DNA from 3 places in the Fictibacillus sp. EA-CB0309 genome. Region 1 is predicted to be linked to each of the others. Evidence: riboswitches for the same ligand, from Rfam matches in the RefSeq annotation. Region 1 holds a riboswitch; each other region holds the start of a gene.
The links. Region 1 has a riboswitch for S-adenosylmethionine ahead of ACEWFH_RS16320 (LVIVD repeat-containing protein). Riboswitches for the same ligand answer to the same signal wherever they lie in the genome.
Positions count from the first base shown of each region.

Region 2: linked by a shared signal. The riboswitch ahead of metK (methionine adenosyltransferase) and the one ahead of ACEWFH_RS16320 (LVIVD repeat-containing protein) in region 1 are both predicted to bind S-adenosylmethionine.
Region 3: linked by a shared signal. The riboswitch ahead of ACEWFH_RS11330 (YezD family protein) and the one ahead of ACEWFH_RS16320 (LVIVD repeat-containing protein) in region 1 are both predicted to bind S-adenosylmethionine.

Region 1 covers NZ_CP169271.1:2,920,429-2,926,171, reverse strand. The annotation lists gene ACEWFH_RS16335 (alpha/beta hydrolase family protein) at 166-978, shown strand; SAM riboswitch class I at 1,019-1,135, shown strand; gene ACEWFH_RS16330 (MetQ/NlpA family ABC transporter substrate-binding protein) at 1,263-2,087, shown strand; gene ACEWFH_RS16325 (hypothetical protein) at 2,121-2,300, shown strand; SAM riboswitch class I at 2,470-2,584, shown strand; gene ACEWFH_RS16320 (LVIVD repeat-containing protein) at 2,693-4,075, shown strand; gene modA (molybdate ABC transporter substrate-binding protein) at 4,258-5,046, shown strand; partial or broken gene modB (molybdate ABC transporter permease subunit) at 5,047-5,702, shown strand.
Region 2 covers NZ_CP169271.1:1,272,855-1,281,871, forward strand. The annotation lists gene ACEWFH_RS07065 (MFS transporter) at 1-877, opposite strand, end outside; partial or broken gene pckA (phosphoenolpyruvate carboxykinase (ATP)) at 1,013-2,595, opposite strand; SAM riboswitch class I at 2,858-2,988, shown strand; gene metK (methionine adenosyltransferase) at 3,150-4,355, shown strand; gene ACEWFH_RS07080 (glycosyltransferase family 4 protein) at 4,709-5,866, opposite strand; gene ACEWFH_RS07085 (phosphatase PAP2 family protein) at 5,882-6,187, opposite strand; gene ACEWFH_RS07090 (hypothetical protein) at 6,160-6,432, opposite strand; gene ACEWFH_RS07095 (VOC family protein) at 6,641-7,012, shown strand; gene ACEWFH_RS07100 (gamma carbonic anhydrase) at 7,002-7,520, opposite strand; gene ACEWFH_RS07105 (hypothetical protein) at 7,642-7,767, shown strand; gene ACEWFH_RS07110 (alpha/beta hydrolase) at 7,825-8,142, shown strand; gene ACEWFH_RS07115 (serine aminopeptidase domain-containing protein) at 8,214-8,624, shown strand; partial or broken gene ACEWFH_RS07120 (tetraprenyl-beta-curcumene synthase family protein) at 8,686-9,017, shown strand, end outside.
Region 3 covers NZ_CP169271.1:2,013,236-2,022,252, forward strand. The annotation lists partial or broken gene gntK (gluconokinase) at 1-497, opposite strand, end outside; gene ACEWFH_RS11310 (GntR family transcriptional regulator) at 541-1,272, opposite strand; partial or broken gene ACEWFH_RS11315 (IS3 family transposase) at 1,589-1,817, shown strand; gene ACEWFH_RS11320 (homocysteine synthase) at 1,885-3,204, opposite strand; SAM riboswitch class I at 3,327-3,430, opposite strand; gene ACEWFH_RS11325 (sulfite exporter TauE/SafE family protein) at 3,473-4,369, opposite strand; SAM riboswitch class I at 4,582-4,686, shown strand; partial or broken gene ACEWFH_RS11330 (YezD family protein) at 4,774-4,916, shown strand; partial or broken gene ACEWFH_RS11335 (phosphoadenylyl-sulfate reductase) at 5,012-5,724, shown strand; gene sat (sulfate adenylyltransferase) at 5,752-6,948, shown strand; gene cysC (adenylyl-sulfate kinase) at 6,914-7,513, shown strand; partial or broken gene ACEWFH_RS11350 (nitrite/sulfite reductase) at 7,539-9,017, shown strand, end outside.

The DNA of each region.
Region 1 (5,743 bases):
GTAGGTGCATGGACGGCTTGTTAGTTGTGGTTTTGTCGAATGGCCTTTATTTTGCGATTTAGACTTAATTGAGGATCAAAACGACTTAATTTTTTCATTTTAGACTTAATTGGTTCACATTTAGACTTAATTTGTACCTCATAAAAGTAAAAAGGAGTGGGTGAGATGGACTTAACGGGATGTATACAGTGGAAAGGGAAGAAATTAGCTCACACCATACATTATCCAGCGGGATTTAAGGGTGGCACCGAAAAGTTTCCGCTCATTATCATCTGTCACGGATTTACGAGTACACGAATCGGAGTGGATCGTTTATTTGTAAAAACCGCTCAAGCATTGGTGCAACTTGGATTTGCCGTTTTGCGATTTGACTATGCCGGCTGTGGTGAAAGCGATGGGGAATATGGGGATAACGAATTTGCGTGTTTTATTGACCAGACGAAAAGAGTAATTTCATATGGCAGCAAGCTTCCGAACGTGGATAGGGATTCACTAACGCTAATTGGTCATAGTCTAGGCGGGGCGGTTGCGGCTTGTACAGCGGCTGAGGATGATCGCGTCGGGAATGTTGTCCTATGGTCGGCGGTAGGAAATCCCTTTGAAGATATTAAGGAGATTGTCGGATATAACGGAGAACATGCGGTAATCGATCATTTAGGATACGCCATCACGGAAGATTTTCTCTTGTCGCTCCAAGCTTTCGCGCCTATTGAGGAAATTCGGAATTATGATGGCAACGTACTCTTGATCCATGGTACGGCAGACCCCGTGATTTCATCAGGTTATTGCAGAAATTATTTTGATGAAGCAGTGGCTCGAAAAGTTGGGAGCAGTAAGATGGTTCTTGTTGAAGGCGCGAATCATACGTTTTCTTCCATAGCTCACTTTGATCAGCTGATCACGGCCACTTCTGATTGGCTTTTGAAGCATGCAGCACATGGGTTTCAGAATAATTTGAAAAAAGTGTTTGACATGTAATGGAATTCCTGTAATAATACAAAGTAATTTGATAGGAATACTCTTATTAAGAGCAGGTGGAGGGAATTAGCCCTATGAAGCCCGGCAACCATTCGTACTGAATCGCCAGTATGGAAACGGTGCTAAATCTAACAGTGGTCACGCTGAGAGATGAGAGGAAATCGGATCTATTTTTCGAGAAGCCTTCTGTCTCTTTTATGAGCTCAGAAGGCTTTTTGCATGCTGCCTCTTGTAGAGTTTTTATCAAAGAAAAAATAGAAAAATAGGGAATAGGGGAGAAAGAAATGAAAAGAATAATTCAAGTTTTACTCGCGAGTTTGGCAGTGTTTGTATTAGCAGCTTGTGGATCATCAGCAACAAGCGGCGGGGAGAAAACAGAAAAGCTGGTAGTTGGGGCATCGAACGTACCGCATGCTGAGATTTTAGAAGAAGCTAAGCCACTTTTAAAAGAAAAAGGCGTTGATCTAGAAATCGTTACATTCCAAGACTACATCTTGCCGAATAAGTCACTTTATGAAAAAGAAATCGATGCGAACTACTTTCAGCACATTCCATATTTGACACAGCAAGTGAAAGACAACCCGAAGTACAAGTTTGAAAATGCTGGTGCGGTTCACCTTGAGCCGATGGGAGTTTATTCGAAGAGACATAAGTCATTGAAGGATCTTCCGGATGGCGCGAAAGTAATCTTAAGTAACTCGGTTGCTGAGCATGGACGTATTCTTTCCATCTTTGAAGCAGAAGGGCTGATCAAGCTTAAAGAAGGAAAAGGCTATGAAGCACAGCTTAGCGATATTGTAGAAAATCCGAAGAATCTTGAGTTTGTGGCAGACATCGATCCAGGTCTATTAACAAAAGCGTATGAGCACGATGAAGGAGACGCAATTGTTATCAACACAAACTTCGCGATTGATGCAGATCTAAACCCGAAAGAAGATTCTATCGCACTAGAAGGATCTGAATCACCATTTGCGAACATCATCACGGTTCGTGAAGGAGACAAAGACAAAAAAGCGATCAAAACATTGCTAGAAGTGCTTCACTCAAAAGAAATCACAGACTTTATTGACAAAGAGTACAAAGGTTCTGTGCTTGCTGTGACAGAGTAAAATTAGATTAATTACGTCTTGTTTTCGAGGTGAATGAAACTGGGAATCTTATCTGACCGTGTAAACGAGCGCAGGGAAAGAATCATTACTTTTATTCTTGCTGCCGCTAAATTAGAGTATCAGTTAAACGATAAGGATTATTACCACAGACTGCCTCTAGCCAAATTAGAGCAAGAATATAAGGAACTTAAGGAACTGCAGAAAAAGTTATAGTAAGTGAACTTAGAGCAGCCGTATATCGACTGCTCTTTTTTTATGGGTGATGATAGGTTGCTTGAAGCAAGAAATTTCACCAATTAGGTCATCCAAAAGTTTATTTGAGAAAAATATATTGACATTACATGAAATTCCTGTAATAATACATAGTAATTTGATAGGAATACTCTTATTAAGAGCAGGTGGAGGGAATTAGCCCTATGAAACCCGGCAACCATTCTTACTGAATAGCCAGTAGGAAAACGGTGCTAAATCTAACAGCGAACGCTGAGAGATGAGAGGAAATCGGATTTTTTTCGGAAGCCTTCTGTCTCTTTTATGAGTTCAGAAGGCTTTTTGTATTCTGCCTCTTGTAGAGTTTCTATCAAAAAATCTAAGGAGGAATTATTTTGAAAAGAAAATTTTTGTTAAGTACAGCGCTAGTCACGGGGTTAACGGTTTCGTCTATCTTACCAGTTACATATGCGCACGATGAACTGGGAGACATCAACATTGAAAAAGGTCAGCGTAACCCTGATGAGATCAATTCTGTTCCGGTGACAGAAGGAAGTAAGAACTTAAGGTATTTGCACGAAGCAGCAGCTGTCCCTTTGAAAGAAATTAGAGAAGGTGTCAAAAACAGTACAGCCGACGTGTATGCACATAAAGGATTTGCTTACACAGGGACACATACTTCTGGAGGAGGAAACGGCGGGGTTCGTGTGTTTGACTTAAAAGACCCATCCAACCCTAAAGAGGTTGCTGTTTTCGCAGATCAAGACATTCCTGGAACTTGGCAGGAAAAAGTAATCGTTAAAACGGTAAACACAAAATCTTTTAAAGGAGATTTAGCTGTTGTATCTGTTCAGCAACTAAATAATAAAAATCCGGATTCCAAAGGTGGGTTTCTTTTATACGACGTAACCAATCCATATGAACCTAAGAAATTAGGGTTCTATGAAGTAACAAAGAAAACAAGAGGAACACATGAATTATATTTAACGACGCAAGGGGAACGTGTACTGGTTCTCGCAGCGAATCCATACGCTGATTACTATTCTCATGGAAAAGAGAAGGACTTCCAGCTTGTTGATGTGACGAATCCAGCTGAGCCTAAGAAGCTTTACGAATTTGATCCTCGCTCACTGCCAGAAGTGAGTGAAGACTTTGACGGATACAACTGGAACGCGCCAGACGGCAAGAAGCGACCGGTATTCAACCATAGCGCTTATGCGGATGAAACAGGAAAAACAGCCTTCCTTTCTTTCTGGGACCTTGGAACAATCATTTTAGATATCTCCGACCCTGAAAACGTAAAATATGAGGGAAGAACAACATTTGCTTCTGATCAACAAGGTTCTGCACACTCGGCTGCACTTGCAAAAGGCGGCACGGTACTTGTTGAAACAAGAGAGGTATATGCGCCAATTAAGCCAGGTTACGAGCAATCGTATGGTTACACAAGAATCTTTGACATTAAGGATAAAACAAATCCAAAACTTTTAAGTGAGTTCAAAACAGATCTGACAGAAGATATTTCAGAAGATCCGAATAAGCAAGTCACGTTTGGTAAGACTGTTCATGATCCAAAAGTACAAGGAAATACATTGTACCTTTCTCACTATGCAGGCGGAGTGAGAGCCGTTGATATCACAAACCCGAGTAAACCTGTTCAGATCGGGAAATATGTTCCTGCTAATGCGAACATTTGGGGAGTTTTCGTAGATCAAAACTATGTACTCGCATCTGACATGGGAACAGGTTTAAAAGTTTTACAGAAAAATAATAAGTAAATAAAGTTTACTCTCGGTGACAGAGTAAGGTTGGAGGTTGTTCGTAAAGTAGAAAATACTTTTCGGACAGCCTTTTTCGTTTTACTTTCAAATGCCACAGGTCAACTCTCTAAAATAGGATTCATTTAAACTATTTTGTTATAATCAGAGGTAATGATCTTGCTTAGGAAGGAAGAAAAATGTTGAAAAAGTGGTTTTATGTGTTTTTCTGTATGGTTTTACTTACTATTATCCTTTCAAGCTGCGGGCAAAAAGAGCGGAAACATAGTGTCAAATCAGATGAAAAGATCGAACTTACCATCTCAGCAGCTTCAAGTTTACAGGATGTACTCACTGAAATGAAAACCCTATATGAAAAAGAACATCCGAACATAAAGATTACATATAACTTTGGAGCGTCAGGAGCACTGCAGCAACAAATTGCACAAGGTGCACCCGTGGACCTCTTTTTCTCTGCTGCAGAAGATAAATATGATTTGCTTATAAAAGAGGGATTCATCGATAAGAACACGGGAACGGATCTTGTTAGGAACGAATTGGTGCTAATTGTTTCTACCAACTCGAATAAAAAAGGGTTTGAGGATTTACCGAAAACCGACAGAATCTCAATCGGTACACCAGAGTCTGTGCCAGCTGGAACGTACGCGAAAGAAACACTTGAAAACCTAAATCTATGGAACGAGATCGAAAAGAAAGTTGTCTTTGCCAAAGATGTTCGCCAAGTGCTTACATATGTAGAAACAGGGAATGTGGACGCGGGAATCGTTTACAAAACAGACGCCATAATCTCGGATAAAGTAAGAATTGCAGCAACCGCAAACGAACAAACTCATTCACCCATTGTCTATCCGGTCGGTGTGATTAAAAACAGTTCACACCAAAAAGAGGCCAAGCAGTTTTATGAATTCCTGAAAAAAGAGGAGTCAATCAAAACATTTGAAGAGTACGGATTTAAGCGGGTAGGAAAATAGATGGTTATCGACTTTTGGTCACCAGTCAAACTGTCGTTAGGAATTGCACTGGTTGCGGCAATTCTCGTAATCGGTACAGGCTTGTTTTTTGGACGGGTGATGGCTCATAAGAAATTCAAAGGGAAATCAGTTGTTGAAACGTTCTTTTTATTGCCATTAGTGCTGCCGCCAACGGTTGTCGGTTTTCTTTTAATTGTACTATTCGGAAGAGAGGGTCCTGGCGGGCAACTCATTGAATGGTTATTTCACCAGCCGATCATGTTTACATGGTGGGCCGCTGTGATTGCGTCTTCGGTTGTTGCCTTTCCGCTCATGTATCAATCGGCAAAAGCTGGTTTCGAGTCCATTGACGGAGATATCGAAAATGCGGCACGAGTAGATGGCGCGAATGAATGGCATGTTTTTATGAGGATATCCATTCCTTTAGCACTTAGGGCGATTATATCCGGTAGCATCTTAAGTTTTGCACGAGCATTGGGTGAGTTTGGTGCAACACTAATGTTCGCGGGGAATATTCCTGAAAAACGCAAACGGTATCCACCGCGATCTACATGGCGATTGACTCCGGAAATATGGATCTCGCCTGGATGTGGGTAGCGAGTGTTGTTGGGATTTCCTTCTTGATGTTAATTGCTGTTAATCGAGTAAGGGCTTGATGGTGAATACAAACTAAAAAAAGAACCACAATTGGGTTCTT
Region 2 (9,017 bases), 1.6 Mb from region 1:
CACCTATCATACTGTTCACTGCTTTTTTTACCTCAATCTTGCTTAATAAAAGACCTGAAATAATAAACCCAGCACCTGAAGCTGCCATAACAGTTCCGATTAGGCTGGAAGACACCTCTTTAAGCTCTCGAAATAGAATGACAAACTGAGAATCTGCCATCTGCAATACAAACATCATCACGGCCATCAAAATCGTTCCGTAAAGGATAAAAGGAACAGATTTTATAAACAAAAATCCTTCTGCCAATTCTTTTGTAAAACTCTGAGCGGGCTTGTTTTCTGTCGATGTAGTTAGAGATTTGGAAGGATTAACTGGAATCTTAATTAAAAGAAGAGCAGATAGAAAGAAAGATAATGAATCAATAATAAAAATAATTTTCATATCCCAAAGCACAAGAAGAAATCCACTTAATGCGGGTCCTATAATTTTTGTGCCATTTTCAATCAATGAGCTTATAGAGGCTGCTTGCTGCATGTGGTGATTTGGAACGATCTCCTTAAGCTTTCCGTTTTTCGCTGGATTAAAAATAGAAGAACAAACACCTAGTAAAAATAATAACGTGTAGATGTGCCATAATTGATCGGCAAATATCAAACCCATAATAATGAATCCTCTTGCTATATCAGATGCGATCATGATGTGTTTTCTTTCTAAACGATCAGAGAATACCCCTGAGACAGGTCCTAATAACGTCATGGGAATAGCGAGAGATAACACGATCAAAGAAATTTCAAATGGTGTTGCATTCCACTTTAGCCCTACAAGAGTAAAGACGGCTAACATAGAGAGCCAGTCACCAAGGTTTGAAATTAGCTGAGCAGAGATTAAAAAACGATACGGTTTGTTTTGAAGCAGTTTTTCTGAAGATTGTTCCAATTCATCAGCCCCTATAATTAAATTGACATTCATGTCATTATATTAAGTGACAACGGTGTCAGTTTGCAATACAATTTATTCGACAAATACAAAAAACCTCCCATTACAAGAATGGGAGGTTGATGATTCATGTCGTTATACTAATGGTCCAGCTTGTGAAATCTCAGATGAAACGGAATTGAACTTTTCGAAGTTCGCTTTAAATTTAGCAGCAAGTTCTTTTGCTTTCACATCATATTGATCTTGGTCATCCCATGTTTTCTTTGGTTGAAGAACTTGGTCAGGCACACCAGGGCAATGTGTTGGAATATGAAGCCCAAAGATCGGATCTACAACGGTTTCAACAGAAGTTAGCTCACCTTCTAATGCTGCCTGCACCATTGCACGTGTGTGTCCTAAGTTCATACGGCTTCCAACACCGTACTCTCCGCCTGACCAGCCTGTGTTAACAAGGTATACTTGCACATTGTGCTGATCGATTTTCTTTCCAAGCATTTCAGCGTAAACTGTAGCCGGTAATGGAAGGAAAGGTGCTCCAAAGCAAGTTGAGAACGTTGCTTGTGGTGATGTTACACCTCTTTCAGTTCCAGCAAGTTTACTTGTGTATCCAGACAAGAAATGGTACATCGCTTGTTCCTTAGTTAGTTTGCTGATTGGAGGCAATACTCCGAATGCATCAGCCGTTAAGAAGATGATCGTGTTCGGATGACCTGCAACACTTGGTTGAATGATATTTGGAATAGCATCTACTGGATAGGCTGCTCGTGTATTTTCTGTTAATGTGGAGTCCTTGTAATCAGCTACTCTTGAATCTGGATCGATCATTACGTTTTCTAGTACGCTTCCAAAACGGATCGCGTTCCAGATTTGCGGTTCTTTTTCTTTAGATAGATCGATTGTTTTTGCGTAACATCCGCCTTCTATATTGAAGACTCCAGTGTTAGCCCAGCCGTGCTCATCATCCCCGATCAAACGGCGGTTTGGATCAGCGGAAAGTGTAGTTTTTCCAGTTCCAGAAAGACCGAAGAAAAGTGCAACGTCCCCTTCGTTGCCAACGTTTGCTGAACAATGCATGGAAAGAATCCCTTTTTCAGGAAGCATATAGTTCATAACAGAGAATACGGATTTTTTAATTTCACCAGCATATTCTGTTCCACCGATAAGTACGATGCGTCTTTCAAAGGATATGATGATAAATGTTTCAGAGTTTGTTCCATCTTCTGCTGGATTTGCTTGGAATCCAGGTGCTGAAACAACCGTGAACTGTGATTCGTGAGCAGCTAGCTCATCTTGGTTCGGGCGTACAAACATTTGATGAGCAAACAAGTTATGCCAAGCGTACTCGTTAATAACTTGAATTGGAAGGCGATACTCGCGGTCTGCACCAGCAAATCCTTTAAATAGGAATAATTCTTCTTTGCTGCCTAAGTATTGAAGCACTTTTTTGTATAATTTATCAAAGTTTTCAGGTGAAAAAGGTTTATTTACCTTTCCCCAGTCAATTGATTCTTTAACGGAGGCGTCTTCAACGATAAATTTATCCTCAGGGGAACGGCCTGTGTATTTCCCGTAGTAGCTTGAAGAGCTCCTGTGGATGTCAGGATGCCTTCTTTACGCTTAAGAGATTTTTCTACTAAAACCGGAACAGGTAAGTTCTGGTGAGTTGTTTCACGGGTCACAAGTTCATTTAAGGTTGTCGTAAATTCCAAAGTATTCATATCAGACAGTACCATCCTTTATCCTAGAGTGATATATTCGAAAATTAGTATAACACATTAAATTAAATAATGTATACTATTTTATGAAAGTGCATCAAAAAAGTTCGTACTTCACAAAAAAAGATCATAATTCATGAGTATTATCCGTCATATTAAAAACGCTTTCAATAATAACGTCTCAACGTCATAAACTTATTGATATTCCTAGTGTTTTCTATTGACATAGGTGTACCGTTGCGCTATCATATTCCGAGAACGGCTACTCTTATTCTGAGTAGGTGGAGGGACAGGCCCTATGAAACCCAGCAACCGACATGAAAGTGGTGAATGACGATCCACTCGAAATGAAAAGGTGCTAACCTGCAAGGTGAAAATAACCTTGGACAATAAGAGGTTGAAGGCATTTGGATTTATAAACCTTTTCCCTCGTGAATGTATGTGAAACAGGGAAGGGCTTTTTTATGCCTTTTTCAGGTTAAGAACATAAACTGTGCAAAATAGATAAGAATAAAGTACCGTATCATACTGAAAGCAGTTAAAGGGAGGATATTAACTTGTCCAAAAAAGTTAGTCGTCGTTTATTTACATCTGAATCCGTTACAGAAGGACATCCAGATAAAATCTGTGACCAGATCTCAGATGCGATTCTAGATGAAATTTTAGCTAATGATGCCAATGCTCGTGTAGCATGTGAAACATCTGTAACAACAGGTCTAGTACTTGTTGCAGGTGAGATCACAACTTCTACTTATGTAGACATCCCAAAAGTTGTACGTGAGACAATTAAAGAAATCGGTTATGACCGTGCGAAATATGGTTTCGATTCTGAAACGTGTGCAGTATTAACTTCTATCGATGAGCAATCTGCCGATATCGCAATGGGTGTTGACCAAGCTCTTGAAGCAAGAGAAGGTTCTATGACAGATGCTGAGATCGAAGCAATCGGTGCAGGGGACCAAGGTCTTATGTTCGGATTTGCTTGTAACGAAACAGAAGAGCTTATGCCTCTTCCAATCTCACTCGCTCATAAATTATCTCGTCGCCTTACGGAAGTTCGTAAGACTGAAGAGATTCCTTACTTGCGTCCAGATGGAAAAACTCAAGTTACAGTTGAATATGATGAGAACGACAAACCAGTTCGTATCGATACAATCGTAATCTCTACTCAGCATCACCCGGAAAACACGCTTGAAGAAATTCAAAGAGACGTTAAAGAAAAAGTAATCAAGCCAGTTGTTCCTGCTGAGTTAATCGATGAGAACACAAAATACTTCATCAACCCAACAGGCCGTTTCGTAATCGGTGGACCTCAAGGTGACGCTGGTCTTACGGGACGTAAGATCATCGTTGATACTTACGGTGGATATGCTCGTCACGGTGGCGGTGCATTCTCTGGTAAGGATGCTACAAAAGTTGACCGTTCTGCTGCATACGCTGCTCGTTATGTTGCGAAGAACATCGTTGCATCTGGTCTTGCTGACAAAGTTGAAGTTCAGCTTGCGTATGCAATCGGTGTTGCTCAACCAGTATCAATCGCTGTAAACACATTTGAAACAGGTAAAGTTTCTGAAGAAGTTCTTGTAGAACTAGTTCGCAACAACTTCGATCTTCGTCCGGCTGGAATCATCAAGATGCTTGATCTTCGCCGTCCGATCTACAAGCAAACTGCTGCATATGGTCATTTTGGCCGTACAGATGTTGAGCTTCCTTGGGAGAAAACAGATAAAGCAGAAGAGCTTAAGAAACAAGCTAATATTTAATGGTATGTAAAAACAGACTTCCTCTTGGGAGTCTGTTTCTTTTTAAATTAGGTGAAGCATCACGAATGTGAAATTACTAAAATTATCGTGAATATATTTAATTTAATGTGAAATTAATTGGTCCTTCCTTAATTGAAATCATTAAAAAATGGAATTTGTTCCTTAAAAAACATGGATGTTACAGGTGTTCATTTCAGGATTACAACTATTTTATAACAAACAAAAAAGGATTTACTCCGTGAAAATGAGTCAATCCTCTTCTAAAAAGCCTTCAATTATTTAAAATATCTCTGGATCTCAGTAATAAGACCAAAACTCCCCCAACCACATTCTTTTTCTTCAACATGCCGTTTTTATGCAATAATGGTTTTGCTTTTGTTCTTCTTGTATGCAACTTCCTCATAATGCATCAAAAGGTTTCCAAAAATGGCTGACCAAGATTGAGTTAACGCATAATGCCTTGCTTTTAATTTCATAGATTGTAAGAGCATGGGGTCATCCAACAAGGATACTGCATTTTGAATAAACGATTCTGCACTTCCAGCCTCGCAAATTCTACCTGTAAGGCCATCTTGAACGATTTCTTTTACCCCGCCACGATCGGATACGATTGCAGGCAATCCAGATGCCGCTGCTTCAAGAACTACATTGCCGAATGTTTCTGTTGAAGAAGGAAATACAAAAAGGTCTGCTGCAGAATATACACGTGCAAGCTCTTCTCCAGATAGATAACCTGAACAAGTTACATTAGAATATTTCTTTTCCCATTGATCTACCATGTATCTGCTTGGGCCGTCGCCAACAATGAGCCAGTGAACATTTTCTCTTAATGATTGAGGTAATTTACTTATCATTTCATATAGAATCTCTAAATCTTTTTCAGGTGCCAGCCTGCCGACATACAAAAAGATATATTTCTCTGAGATGTTATATTTTTCTCGAACGAGAGAGTCATGATTATGAGGTGTGAACATGTCACAGTCAACTCCTCTTGACCATATTTCAACATTTGTAAAACTTTTACTGTACAGAATTTGCCTCGTTTCTTTACTTGGAACAAAGATTTTTTCAAAAGGTCTATGAAACCATTGAAGGTAACGCCAAAGTAAGGGTGATAGAAATTCAAGATGATAGCATGCAAGGTAGCGGTCAAAATGTGTGTGATAAGAGGCGGCCATGGGAATGTTTTCTTTCTTGCCGTAACGCATTCCGAATAGACCGATATTAAAAGGAGTAGCAACATGAAGGAGGTCAGGGTTAAATTTATTTAGTTCACTATTCAGCGCACGCAATTGGGGAATGGCAAGCCTGCACTCGGGGTATAGAAAGAGTGGCAGGCTTTTCATTGCATAATAGTGATCACATTCCATTTTGGGGATCTCATCTAATGAGGGCATGATGACTTTATATTCAACATCATTTTTTACCAAGTAATCAGTTAATCTTTTTAAAGTCCGTGCAACACCATTAATTTGAGGATAGAACGTATCTGAAAAGAGAGCGAGCTTCATTTTCTTCATCTCCTTTTATAAGAAGTAAGGTAAGATAAAGCTTTTTACTAAAAACAAAGAAAAGAAGCTGGAACTGATGCCTAAAACCATTCCCGCAAGTACATCAGAAGGATAATGCAGACCTAAGTACATGCGAGAAATGGCTACTAAAAGGGCAGCGATCAATAAAAATATACCTATGAACGGATTTAATAAAATCAAAGGTGTAACGATCGAAAAAATAGCTGTAGTGTGACCAGACGGAAATGAATGATCCTTTAATGGGTTGTTGCCGATGTTCGTATCCGGAAGACTTAAATAGGGTCGCTTTCTAGGATACATTTTTTAGAGATGGCAACCGGAATGTGGCTGATCATCAATGAAAGCATACAAACGATGCCCCAAGATTTTAAATGCATAGGGAGAAATAACGATAACAGAATACTCGTTGATATGGTAGCTGTTGCACCACCAAGATGCGTCCACAAGTGAAAGAAATGGTCCATTGAATTCCTGTGCAGTCTTCCGTTAACGAGGCGGAAAAATGAACACTCTTTTTCATAAAGCCAATCAATTACTTTTGTCATGAATATCCCCCTAACTTTTCTATTTTGTTCGTTAATTTAATCATAAAAGGCAATTGTAAGGGGAACATGAAGACAGTATAAATATATTATTAAAATACATTTATATAGCCACCTTGAGCTTTCTCAATACAATAAAAACTAAAATTGATTTTAGGTTGTGTTAAAATTATGGGCAAATCATCAAAAAAGAAGTTGAGGTGAAAGATATATGTATTCTGGAATACACCATGTCTCTTTGTTAGTAACGGATATAAATAAATCCAAGCATTTTTACGAATCGATATTGGGTTTTGAACAAAACAAAAAACGCCCTTCGTTTGATTTTCCGGGCGTCTGGTATGATATTGGCGACACGCAGCTTCACTTAATTGTTCATTCTAAAGGGAAGGCTAGAAGAGACACTACTGAGATTGATAGCAGAGACGGTCACTTTGCGGTCAGAGTTACAGATATGGACAAGCTGTTAGAAACTTTAGATATACATAAGATTCCTTATGTAAATAAGCCAACTAATAAAACAGATTGGCACCAAGTTTTTGTGAGTGATCCTGACGGTAACTTGATTGAGTTTAACGTTTAGTCTGTAATGACTTATAATATTGGCCCTTCTCGTAATATTCACGGCGGATTCGATCCATATCCGCGATATCTTCTTCTGTTAATTCTCTAATGACCTTAGCAGGTCTTCCGAAAGCAAGTGAGTTCGGTGGGATCTTTTTACCTGGGGGCACGAGGCTTCCTGCGCCGATAAAGGCTCCTTCACCTATATGTGCACCATCTAGAACGAGTGAACCCATACCGATCAGTGCGTTTTCTTCAATCGTACAGCTGTGCAGAATGACACTATGCCCAACGGTTACCCCATCCTTTAAGTGAAGTGTTCGGTTCGGACTTTGATGAAGGACCGAGTTATCTTGAACGTTTACATAGTTTCCGATGATGGTAGGGGATACATCTCCTCGGATTGATGTGTTGAACCATATGGAAGAGTATTCACCGATTTGAACATCACCAGTTATGGTAACATAATCTGCAATAAAAGCCGTTTCAGAAATTTTAGGTTGTTTGTCACCGTATGGATAAATCATTATAAACTCACTCCTGTTTTTTAGCTGTTTCCTTAAATAGTGTATCTTTGGGCTATTGTTGTGAAGATCCTTCTTTGACAAGTTGATTGAAGTGCAAGATGCGAGACTACTGGGGATTAGCGTGACAGGTGAGACACAGCATGTGCAAAGCACTAAAGTGGCTCACCGCACGACCCCTGGAAAGCGAGCATCCTGGAACGGAAATCAACCGCTTCAAGAACCCCAAAGAAAGCGAAAACAGCCTTAATTACTTACAGTTTAACAAATCATGAACTCTTATGAATAGAGAAGAGGGTGGAGAAATTTGTGGACTTGGAAAACGGAAAAGGATGCAATAGGAACGATTGTTGTTGTTCATGGAGCAAATGAACATCATGGCAGGTACGACTGGGTAATTAAACAATTAAATGGTGCCGGTTTTCATTGTGTATCTGGCGATCTTCCTGGTCAAGGAACAACAACGAGGAGAAGAGGCCATATTGATACGTTCAACGAATATATCAACACAATAGAAAGCTGGTTTATCGAAGCAGAACAACTAGGGCTCCCCGTCTATATCTTGGGCCACAGCATGGGCGGATTAGCAGTAATTCGTACGCTGATGGAAAAAGGCTTAACGTAGAAGCTGTTATTTTATCATCTCCTTGTTTAGGTCTAGTTCATTACCCATCCAGAGGTAAAGAAGCCGTTTCTTTGCTTCTTAACAAATTGGCTCCAGGTGTAAGGCTAGCGACCAATTTACCTGAAGGAAGTGCCACACGAAACGAAGAGATCCGAATCCGTGACAAAGAAGATAAATTGATCGTTAAAAAAGTTTCTGTCAGATGGTATCGGGAATTAATTGCTTCAATAAAATATGCGTTTGATCAATACAAGCGTTTTCCAAATGTTCCGTTGTTGCTGCTGCAAGCGGGTGATGATTTAATCGTGGACAAAGAAACGGTAAAACAGTGGTTTAATGGGGTTCAATTGGATGAAAAGTGGTATAAAGAATTCCCATCTTTATATCATGAAGTGTTGAACGAGCCAGAGAGAGAGAAAGTGTTCGATTATGTAAAAAGATTTTTATTGTTGCATAGTGAGATCAATAAAGGAAAAAGGTAAAGAAAGATTAAGTAAAAGGAGCCATCTTATGAACAAAATTCCGGTTCACCCTTGGGGATTGATGTATTCCGTTTATACGCACATTTTTCCGGCTGTTGGTCAGCTGCTTAAAGACTGGCATGAAAAAGCTGAACACATTCCAAATCCTGAATTAAGGAAACAAGCAGTGAGCAGTATCTCAGATAAAATGTTTCATTGCGAAGGAGGAGCGATCCTTACACTTCTTGCTGGAAAACACCAAAGAAAAGCCATTGAATTCGTGGTAGCATATCAAACGATCAGTGATTATTTGGATAACCTTTGTGATCGAAGTACCTCACTCAATGAAAAAGATTTTAGAGCGCTTCATGAAAGCATGTTTCATGCTTTAAGTCCTGGCGCCATACCAACAAA
Region 3 (9,017 bases), 910 kb from region 1:
TTCATTAAAGAACTTTTGAAAATGTACTCTTTAATCCCAATATATTTTTTAGCATGGGCAGCAATTTCAGGATAATCATTTACAATCCATGAGATTTTGCTTAATGGACTCATCGGATGAATCGGAGTACCTGTTCGTTTGTAGATTTCATGACCATTCAGTTCTTCTTTTATCTTTCTAGCCCACGCTTCACTGCGATTGTCAGCCCATGTGATGCAAGGTGTTAATGGCTGATCGTTATGATCCATCGCAATAACACTGTGCATGGCACTGCTAAATGAGATAAACAATATCTCTTCAGGTGAACATTTTGATTGTTTTACAACATTTGTAAGGGTTTGCAAAACAGTTTGAAAAATTTGTTCAGGATCTTGAACAGCTGTTGAAATATCAGGCGTATGAAGCGGATAACCGATATTCTCTTGTGCAACCACCTCACCATTTTCACTGAATAAAACAGCTTTCGTGCTCGTGGTACCGATGTCGACTCCTACCATATAGCTTTTTCTTTGCTGTGTACCGTCGATATCTAACATTTATTTACTCCTTTTCTTGCTCCCGTGCTCTTGATAGCATTTGTTGTGACATCCATAGATCATCTACTTTTCCTTGTACGTCATCAAAGTTTTGATGCAGAGATTGAATCATGATGTCTCTGTTTTTTGTGGAAATCGCATCAATATAAAGTTCATGGTTTTTCACGATACGGGATAGATCGTCGTACTTTTCATTAAAATGCATGCGCATCGATAATAGAATGAAACTTTCCATTACTGGTTTTGTGTTACTCCAGATCATCGTAATGTAGGAGTGATCGATGGCCCTAATGATGGTTTCATGAAATAAGACATCCTGAAAGGCGAACTCATCAGCGTCTTTGTACTTGATGGCAATTTGCATCATTTCTAAGATCTTGTTGAGCTCTCTCTCTAATTCGGTTGTGTCAATCTTGACTAGACGTTCAAACACGAATGTTTCAATAAGTAGTCGAACATCGTAGATCTCTTCAACTTCTTTTTCTGTTATTCCAGTGACGACTGCACCCATGCGTTCTAATCGAATAAGATTTTCGTTTGCAAGAACTTTTAATGCTTCACGAATAGGTGAGCGGCTTACATTATATTCAGCAGCTAATTTATTTTCAGATAATATGGTACCGCTTTCAATAAGTCCCGAAATGATTCTCATTCTTAGCTCGCATGTTACACGTTCACCGGTTGAGGCTTTAGATAACCATTTTGCAGGATAAAGAGAATCCTTTGATTCGTTCAATAAAATAACCTCCTTTGAGAAGAACGAGTATACTTGTATACAAGTATTATAGTACATGCTTTCTAAAATGCAAGCGCTTTATATTAATGAATGATTCAATGAAGGATGGTAAATTATGTGAGGCTATCGGTTACGATGTTCATTGTATAGGGGGTATATGAGGTTTTAGCGGTATAAATGGTGGATGTATCGGTGGGGTTAGATTTAGTGGTGAAGTTCAAGGATTTATAAGCAAGAGAGTAATAATTATAGGCTGTTTTTGTAAACTTTGTTGTTATTGGAAGTGGTTGATTTCCAGGATTGATAAAGCACAGATACACAAAGTATGTCACGCATAGGTCGATGTATAGATAATGGACCGATGGAATCCTTCTGGGGATCGCTCAAATCCGAAAAGTATTATTTACATAAGTATGAGACATTTGAAGACCCATCTCTAGCGATTGATGAGTATATCCATTTTTATAATTATGAATAATTATGAAAGATATCAAAAACGACTAAACGGCCTCAGCCCTCTAGAATATAGAGCTGAAGCCGCTTAATAAGTTTTTATTATTTCCACTGTCTACTTGACGGGGTGCAGTTCAAATGCTCTGAGCTGTTTTAACCTTACAATCCACTCGGAGAAAGAGCGATTGCTTTCAGTGCGTGATCAAGGTCATAGATAAGGTCATCCACTGTTTCAATACCGATTGAAAGGCGGATTAGTTCAGGAGTAACACCTGATTTTCTTTGTTCTTCTTCTGATAACTGCTGGTGCGTTGTGCTAGCAGGGTGGATGATCAGCGATTTCGAATCTCCAACGTTCGCCAGGTGGGAGAAGATGCTTACGTTCTCGATTAATTTTTTACCTTCCTCAACACCGCCTTTAACACCAAACGTAAGAATGGCACCTGCTCCTTTTGGTAAGTATTTTTGAGCTAATTCATAATAAGGACTGCTAGGTAGCCCCGCATAGTTAACCCAGTCAACGGATGGATGGTTTTCTAAAAACTTCGCTACTTTAAGCGTATTTTCAACGTGTCTTTCAATTCGAAGCGCTAACGTTTCTAGTCCTTGGATGAATAAGAACGAGTTGAAAGGTGCGATGGAAGATCCTAAGTCACGCAGCAGCTGCACGCGAGCTTTTAAAATATAAGCAAGTGGACCGAATGCTTCGGTGTACACGATTCCTTTATAGCTTGGATCGGGCTCAGTCAGGCCTGGGAACTTTCCGTTGCTCCAATCAAACTTTCCAGAATCAACGATCACACCACCGACTGATGTTCCGTGACCACCAATAAATTTCGTTGCAGAGTGAACAACTATATCGGCACCGTGCTCAATTGGACGGCACAGGTAAGGAGTGGCTAGTGTATTATCTACAATAAGCGGAACACCCGCTTCATGGGCGATATCAGCAATCGCTTGAATATCTGCCACATCAATTTTTGGATTACCGATCGTCTCGATGTATACTGCTTTTGTTTTTTCCGTAATGGCATCTTTAAACGATTGAAGATTATCGATCTCCGCAAATTGTGTTTGGATGCCGAGTTTTGGAAGTGTTACAGAGAAAAGATTATACGTACCACCATAAAGGGAAGTGGAAGCGACGATCTCATCGCCAGAACCTGCGATATTGAAAATGGCATTTGTGATTGCAGCCTGACCAGAAGCAAGGGCAAGGGCACCAACACCGCCTTCTAATTTAGCGATTGTCTGCTCAAACGCGTCTTGCGTCGGATTCATTAAACGCGTGTAGATGTTCCCGAATTCTTTTAACGCAAATAAGTTAGCAGCATGTTCCGTAGAGTTGAACTGATAAGAAGTAGTTTGGTAAATCGGTACTGCTCGCGCTCCAGTTGTCGGATCTACTTTTTGTCCTTCATGCAGTGAAATTGTCTCAAATCCAAATTGTCTTTCTTCGTTTTTTGCTTGTTCGCTCATTTTCAAATCTCTCCTCAACATTTTTTAATTTTTTGGGCATCCAATTTGAATTCAGATTCAACTTATCCAACAAAAAAGACCTCTTCCAAAAGAAGAGGTCCCGATGATTTCACACGATCGAAGTCTCATCTTTCAGAACGTTAATGTTCTGCTGAAATTAGCACCATGCGTGTACGCTGGTTGCCGGGCTTCATAGGGTCAGTCCCTCCGCCTCTCTGGATAAGAAGATTTGAATATTGAATTAAGATTTATAATACATAGCTCATAATCAATAGTCAACAGAATTTTTTAAAAATTTCGTATTTTTATTTTTGGGGTTGCTTTTTACAGCATAGATTACGCCAACAGCCCAAAAGGCTGCAAGAACAAAGTAGATTGAGAACATCGTATCGGAAGACAGTCCAACAGTAAGAAGGAGTGTTCGAATATTGGTGATGATGATTAATCCTCCCACTAGAACTCCTAAGATATGTGAGGGGATCAAGCGGACAAGCCAAGCTGCGATTGGAGCAGCGATCACTCCGCCGGCCATGAGCGCACCTACCCAAAGCCATTCGACTTGTTCCCACCCGAGTGAGATAAAGAAACCGATAGAAGCTGACACAGCTACAGCAAATTCACTTGTATCGACTGATCCAATCACTTTTCTTGTTTTCATATCTTGCTTTGCCATTAAGACAGGAGTCGTGACAGGACCCCATCCGCCGCCACCCGTTGCATCTAAAAATCCAGCTAACAAACCAAGCGGCAATAGTTGTTTTTTTGTAAAAGGCTTGCTAGTAGCTGCCCGTTTTTCACCAAGCTTAAAAAGAAAACGATACAGAATATAGACACCTAGCAAAATAAGAAAGATTGAAATATAGGGCTTTACTACATCTCCAGGAAGACTGCTTAAAAAACAAGCTCCAACAAAAGCACCAATGGAACCTGGTAGTATTAAACGAAGAACAACCTGACGATCAACATTTCCAAACTTAATGTGAGATATTCCTGAGGCAGCGGTCGTTACGACTTCTGCTAAGTGGACAGAAGCTGATGCAGCCGCTGGGGCTATACCCGCTACTAAGAGCAATGAAGTGGAAGTTACTCCATATGCCATTCCAAGTGAACCGTCGATCAATTGTGCAACAAGTCCGATAAGAGCTAGAACAATTAACTTTTTCATACTTTTCCTCCTCAAAATAAAAAGGCCCTTAACAAGTGATGTTAAGAGCCTTCGGTTTTCCGATCAGCGATGCGGATGAAATTTTAGTTATTACTATATGTTCCAAAAAGACAAAATGTCAACTGTTTGTTTAAATATTTTGTAAAAAAAGAAAAATTAAAAAATAGGTCTTGATATCCGCTTCAGATGTGATATGATTTTTAAAAATTAAACTCTTATCAAGAGTGGTGAAGGGATCTGGCCCGATGAAACCCGGCAACCTGCAATCGTAAGGTGCTAACTCCAGCAGAATGTTTTTACATTTTGGAAGATAAGGTAATACGTTTACCTCCACTATCTTTCCGAAATGGGAAGGTTTTTTTGTTTTTATAAGAGATATTTGACTTAAAAAGGGAGGCAGTGGAGTGGCGAACGAAAATAGTGCAAACGATTTTCTTCCTCAGCTTGAAAAAATGCTGAGCAGTATCAAATTTGGATCAATCACATTAATCGTACAAGATGGAAAAGTAATTCAGCTCGAAAAAACGAGAAGGTAAGAATTAAATAGCTCGCTGACTAGAAAACTAGAGGCGGTTTTAACGAATGGGCAGTGTCCTAAAAACGTTAAAGCCGCTTTTTTAATGGCAAGAAGGAGGTAACAAATTGCTAACGTACGAAACATGGGACAACAAAACCCGTGAATTTAACAGTGATAACCCTACAAAAGGTGCACTGCATGTTTTGAAGTGGGCTTATGAAACATATGAAGATGATTTGGTTTACGCGTGCAGCTTCGGAATTGAAGGAAGCGTCCTTGTTGATCTTGTTCATCAAATAAAGCCTGATGCTCAAATTGTTTTTCTTGATACGCATCTGCATTTTCAAGAAACGTATGAAGTTATTGAAGCAGCGAAGAAAAGATATCCATCTCTTCAGATCAAGTTAAAGACTCCCGCTTTATCTCTTGAAGAACAGGTGAGTAAGTACGGTGAAGAGCTTTGGAAATTGAATCCGAATCAATGCTGCAACATTAGAAAAGTGATCCCTTTAGAAGAAGAACTGAACGGAGTAACAGCCTGGCTTTCTGGCCTCCGCCGTGAACAATCACCTACCCGCCAAAACACACAATTTGTTAATCGGGATGGGCGATTTAAAAGCATTAAGATTTGCCCGCTTATTCACTGGACTTGGAAAGACATTTGGCGTTACGCACACAAAAATAATTTGCCGTACAACAAACTTCACGATAATGGCTATCCCAGTATAGGTTGTGAGCCATGTACACAGGCTGCACTAAACGCAGATGACCTTCGTTCTGGACGTTGGTCTGGTTTAGGAAACTAGAATGTGGCCTTCATCAAAATGAAAGCCAATAAAGAGAAATTTAGGAGGAGAGAAACGTAATGAGTACAATTCAGCCCCACGGAGGAAAATTAATCAGCCGTTATCAGCCAGAGACACCTTATCACCACATACAAAAAGAAATCACTCTCGATGCGACAGCACTTAGCGACCTTGAATTAATAGCTATAGGAGCATATAGCCCTTTAACAGGATTTTTAAATCAAGAAGACTATCAATCTGTTGTTCATGACATCAGGCTAAGTGATGGAACAGTTTGGAGTCTTCCGATCACGTTACCGGTGAATCGTGAAACAGCTGAAGGACTAAGGGCAGGTGAAGAAGTTCGGTTAACGTACGAAGGAGAAACTTACGGAATCCTGCAGGTTGGAGATATCTATACTCCTATTAAGCAAATAGAGGCAGAGAAAGTCTACAAAACTACTGATAACGATCACCCTGGTGTAAAGAAATTGCTAGAGCGTCCTTCTGTATACGTAGGCGGAGACATCACGCTCGTTAAACGTCCTCTGAAAAAGGAATTCAAAGCCTATCATCTCGATCCTAGTGAAACGAGAAAGACGTTTAGTGATTTGGGATGGAAAACAGTAGTAGGCTTTCAAACGAGAAATCCAGTTCACCGTGCACATGAATATATCCAAAAAACAGCGCTTGAAACGGTGGATGGCCTCTTCTTAAATCCGCTCGTCGGTGAAACGAAATCAGATGATATACCAGCTGATGTTCGTATGGAAAGCTATCATGTCCTTTTACAGAATTATTATCCAAGTGACCGTGTCTTCCTAGCTGTTTTTCCAGCCGCAATGCGCTATGCAGGTCCACGTGAAGCGATTTTTCACGCTCTCGTTAGAAAAAATTATGGCTGTACACATTTTATTGTAGGCCGTGATCATGCAGGCGTCGGAAATTATTACGGGACATATGAAGCACAAGAAATCTTTTCACAGTTTACAGCAGATGAGATCGGCATAACGACACTTTTCTTTGAACATAGCTTTTTCTGTAAAAAATGTGAAGCAATGGCCTCTTCAAAAACGTGTCCTCACACAAGTGAAGATCATGTGATTCTATCTGGAACAAAGGTACGAGAGCTGCTTCGTAATGGTGATTTGCCGCCTAGCACATTTAGCCGTAAAGAAGTAGTAGAAGTCTTAATAAATGGGCTAAGAAAACATGAAGAAAATCACCGAAAAGGAGATTCAAATGAGCAAACCTCACAATATAATTTGGCACGATAGCTCGATTACGAAAGCAGACAGGCAAAGGCAAAATAACCATTCTAGTTTTGTACTTTGGTTTACCGGTCTCTCAGGTTCAGGCAAGTCAACCATTGCGAATGCACTCGCAAAAGAACTGTACGAGCGAAACATTCGTAACTATGTACTGGATGGAGACAACATCCGAAATGGATTAAACCGTGACCTATCGTTTTCAGATGAAGATAGAACGGAAAACATTCGCAGAATCTCAGAAGTTTCTAAGCTGTTTGTTGATAATGGAACGGTTGTGCTGACAGCATTTATCTCTCCATTTTTACAAGATCGCGAGAAGGCAAAGGCAATTGTTTCAGAAGAAGAGTTTATTGAAATCTTTGTGGCATGTCCAATTGAAGAATGTGAGAAAAGAGACCCAAAGGGATTGTACAGCAAAGCACGAAATGGTGAAATTCCTGATTTTACTGGAATTGATTCACCTTACGAAGAACCGGTATCACCTGCTCTTACCATTCATACAAACGAACAAAGCATTACCGAGAGTGTGGAAATCATCTTAAACTATTTGATAAACAGGAAGTTGATTTAACTAACGATAAAGGAGATCGAAAACGATGGCATATGAAAAAGCGTGGGCAGATAATCCGAAGATCAATAAAACAGAACAAAAAAGCTCGTAAAAGATGGCTTAAAAATATTTGAAGATATTCCTCATTACGCAGAAAACGGCTTTTCTTCTATTCCGAAAGAAGAATGGGATAGTTTCAAGTGGGCTGGCCTTTATCTGCAGCGTCCTAAAAAAGACGGATATTTCATGATGAGGGTTAATGTTCCATCAGGCATTTTAAGCTATGAACAAGTAAAAGCTCTTGCTTACATTTGTAAAGATTACGGAAGAGACGTGTTCGATATAACCACTCGGCAAGCGATTCAATTTCACTGGCTTACGATTGATCAGATCCCGGATATCTTTAATCGGTTAGAAGCGGTTGGGTTATCAAGCGCTGGTGCATGCGGTGACATTACGCGAAATATCATGGGGAATCCAATTGCTGGCATTGATCCACATGAACTATTCGATACGACTGAGATCGTAAAAGAAGTATATGAGTTTTTTCAGCATAATGAAGATTTCTCTAACTTGCCGAGAAAATACAAAATGTCCATTAGTTCAAATGTGAACAATAGTGCTCATGCTGAAATTAACTGTGTGGCATTTACGCCAGCTTTTAAAGAAATGGAAGATAAAGAGATTCCAGGATTTCATATAAAGATCGGCGGTGGTTTATCATCTAGACCATTCTTAGCACAGCCGCTTGATGTGTTTATTGAACCGCATCAGGTAAAAGAGGTTTCAATCGCGATTACTACCATTTTCCGTGACTACGGTTATCGGGAAAAGCGTCATCTAGCACGCCTTAAATTCTTGATGGCGGATTGGGGACCAGAAAAATTTAAAGAAAAGCTTCTAGAATATACCGGACCGCTTCACTCTAAAGGAAAAGATGCTCTTAAAACATGGAACGGCGGATACTTTTATGGTGTTCATCCTCAAAAGCAAGAGGGATTAAGTTATATCGGTTTTAACGTACCTGTTGGCCGACTTCATGCTGATGAAGTTTTAGAGCTTGCTGAAATTGCGAAGAAATACGGAAACGGTGAAATTCGAACGGTAAATTCTCAAAACTTAATTATTCCTAACGTTAAGCACGAAAACGTCGAGTTGCTTTTACAAGAAGGCATTTTTAAACGCATCACTACACAGCCTTTATCTTTCATTGGTCATTCTGTTTCTTGTACCGGCATCGAGTATTGCAACTTGGCACTCGTTGAAACGAAAGAAAGGATGCGCAGGATCGCAGACAACCTCGATCAGCAAATCACCCTGGATGTTCCCGTTAGAATTCATATGGTAGGCTGCCCTAACTCATGCGGACAGCGTCAGATCGCAGATATTGGTCTTCAAGGCGTATTGTTAAAAACGAAAGAAAAAAGATGGTTCAAGCTTTTGAGATTTATGTAGGAGGCACACTTGATGATGGTGGAAAGTTTAACGAAAAGCTTAAAGGAAAGTTCCATGCGGATTCACTAGA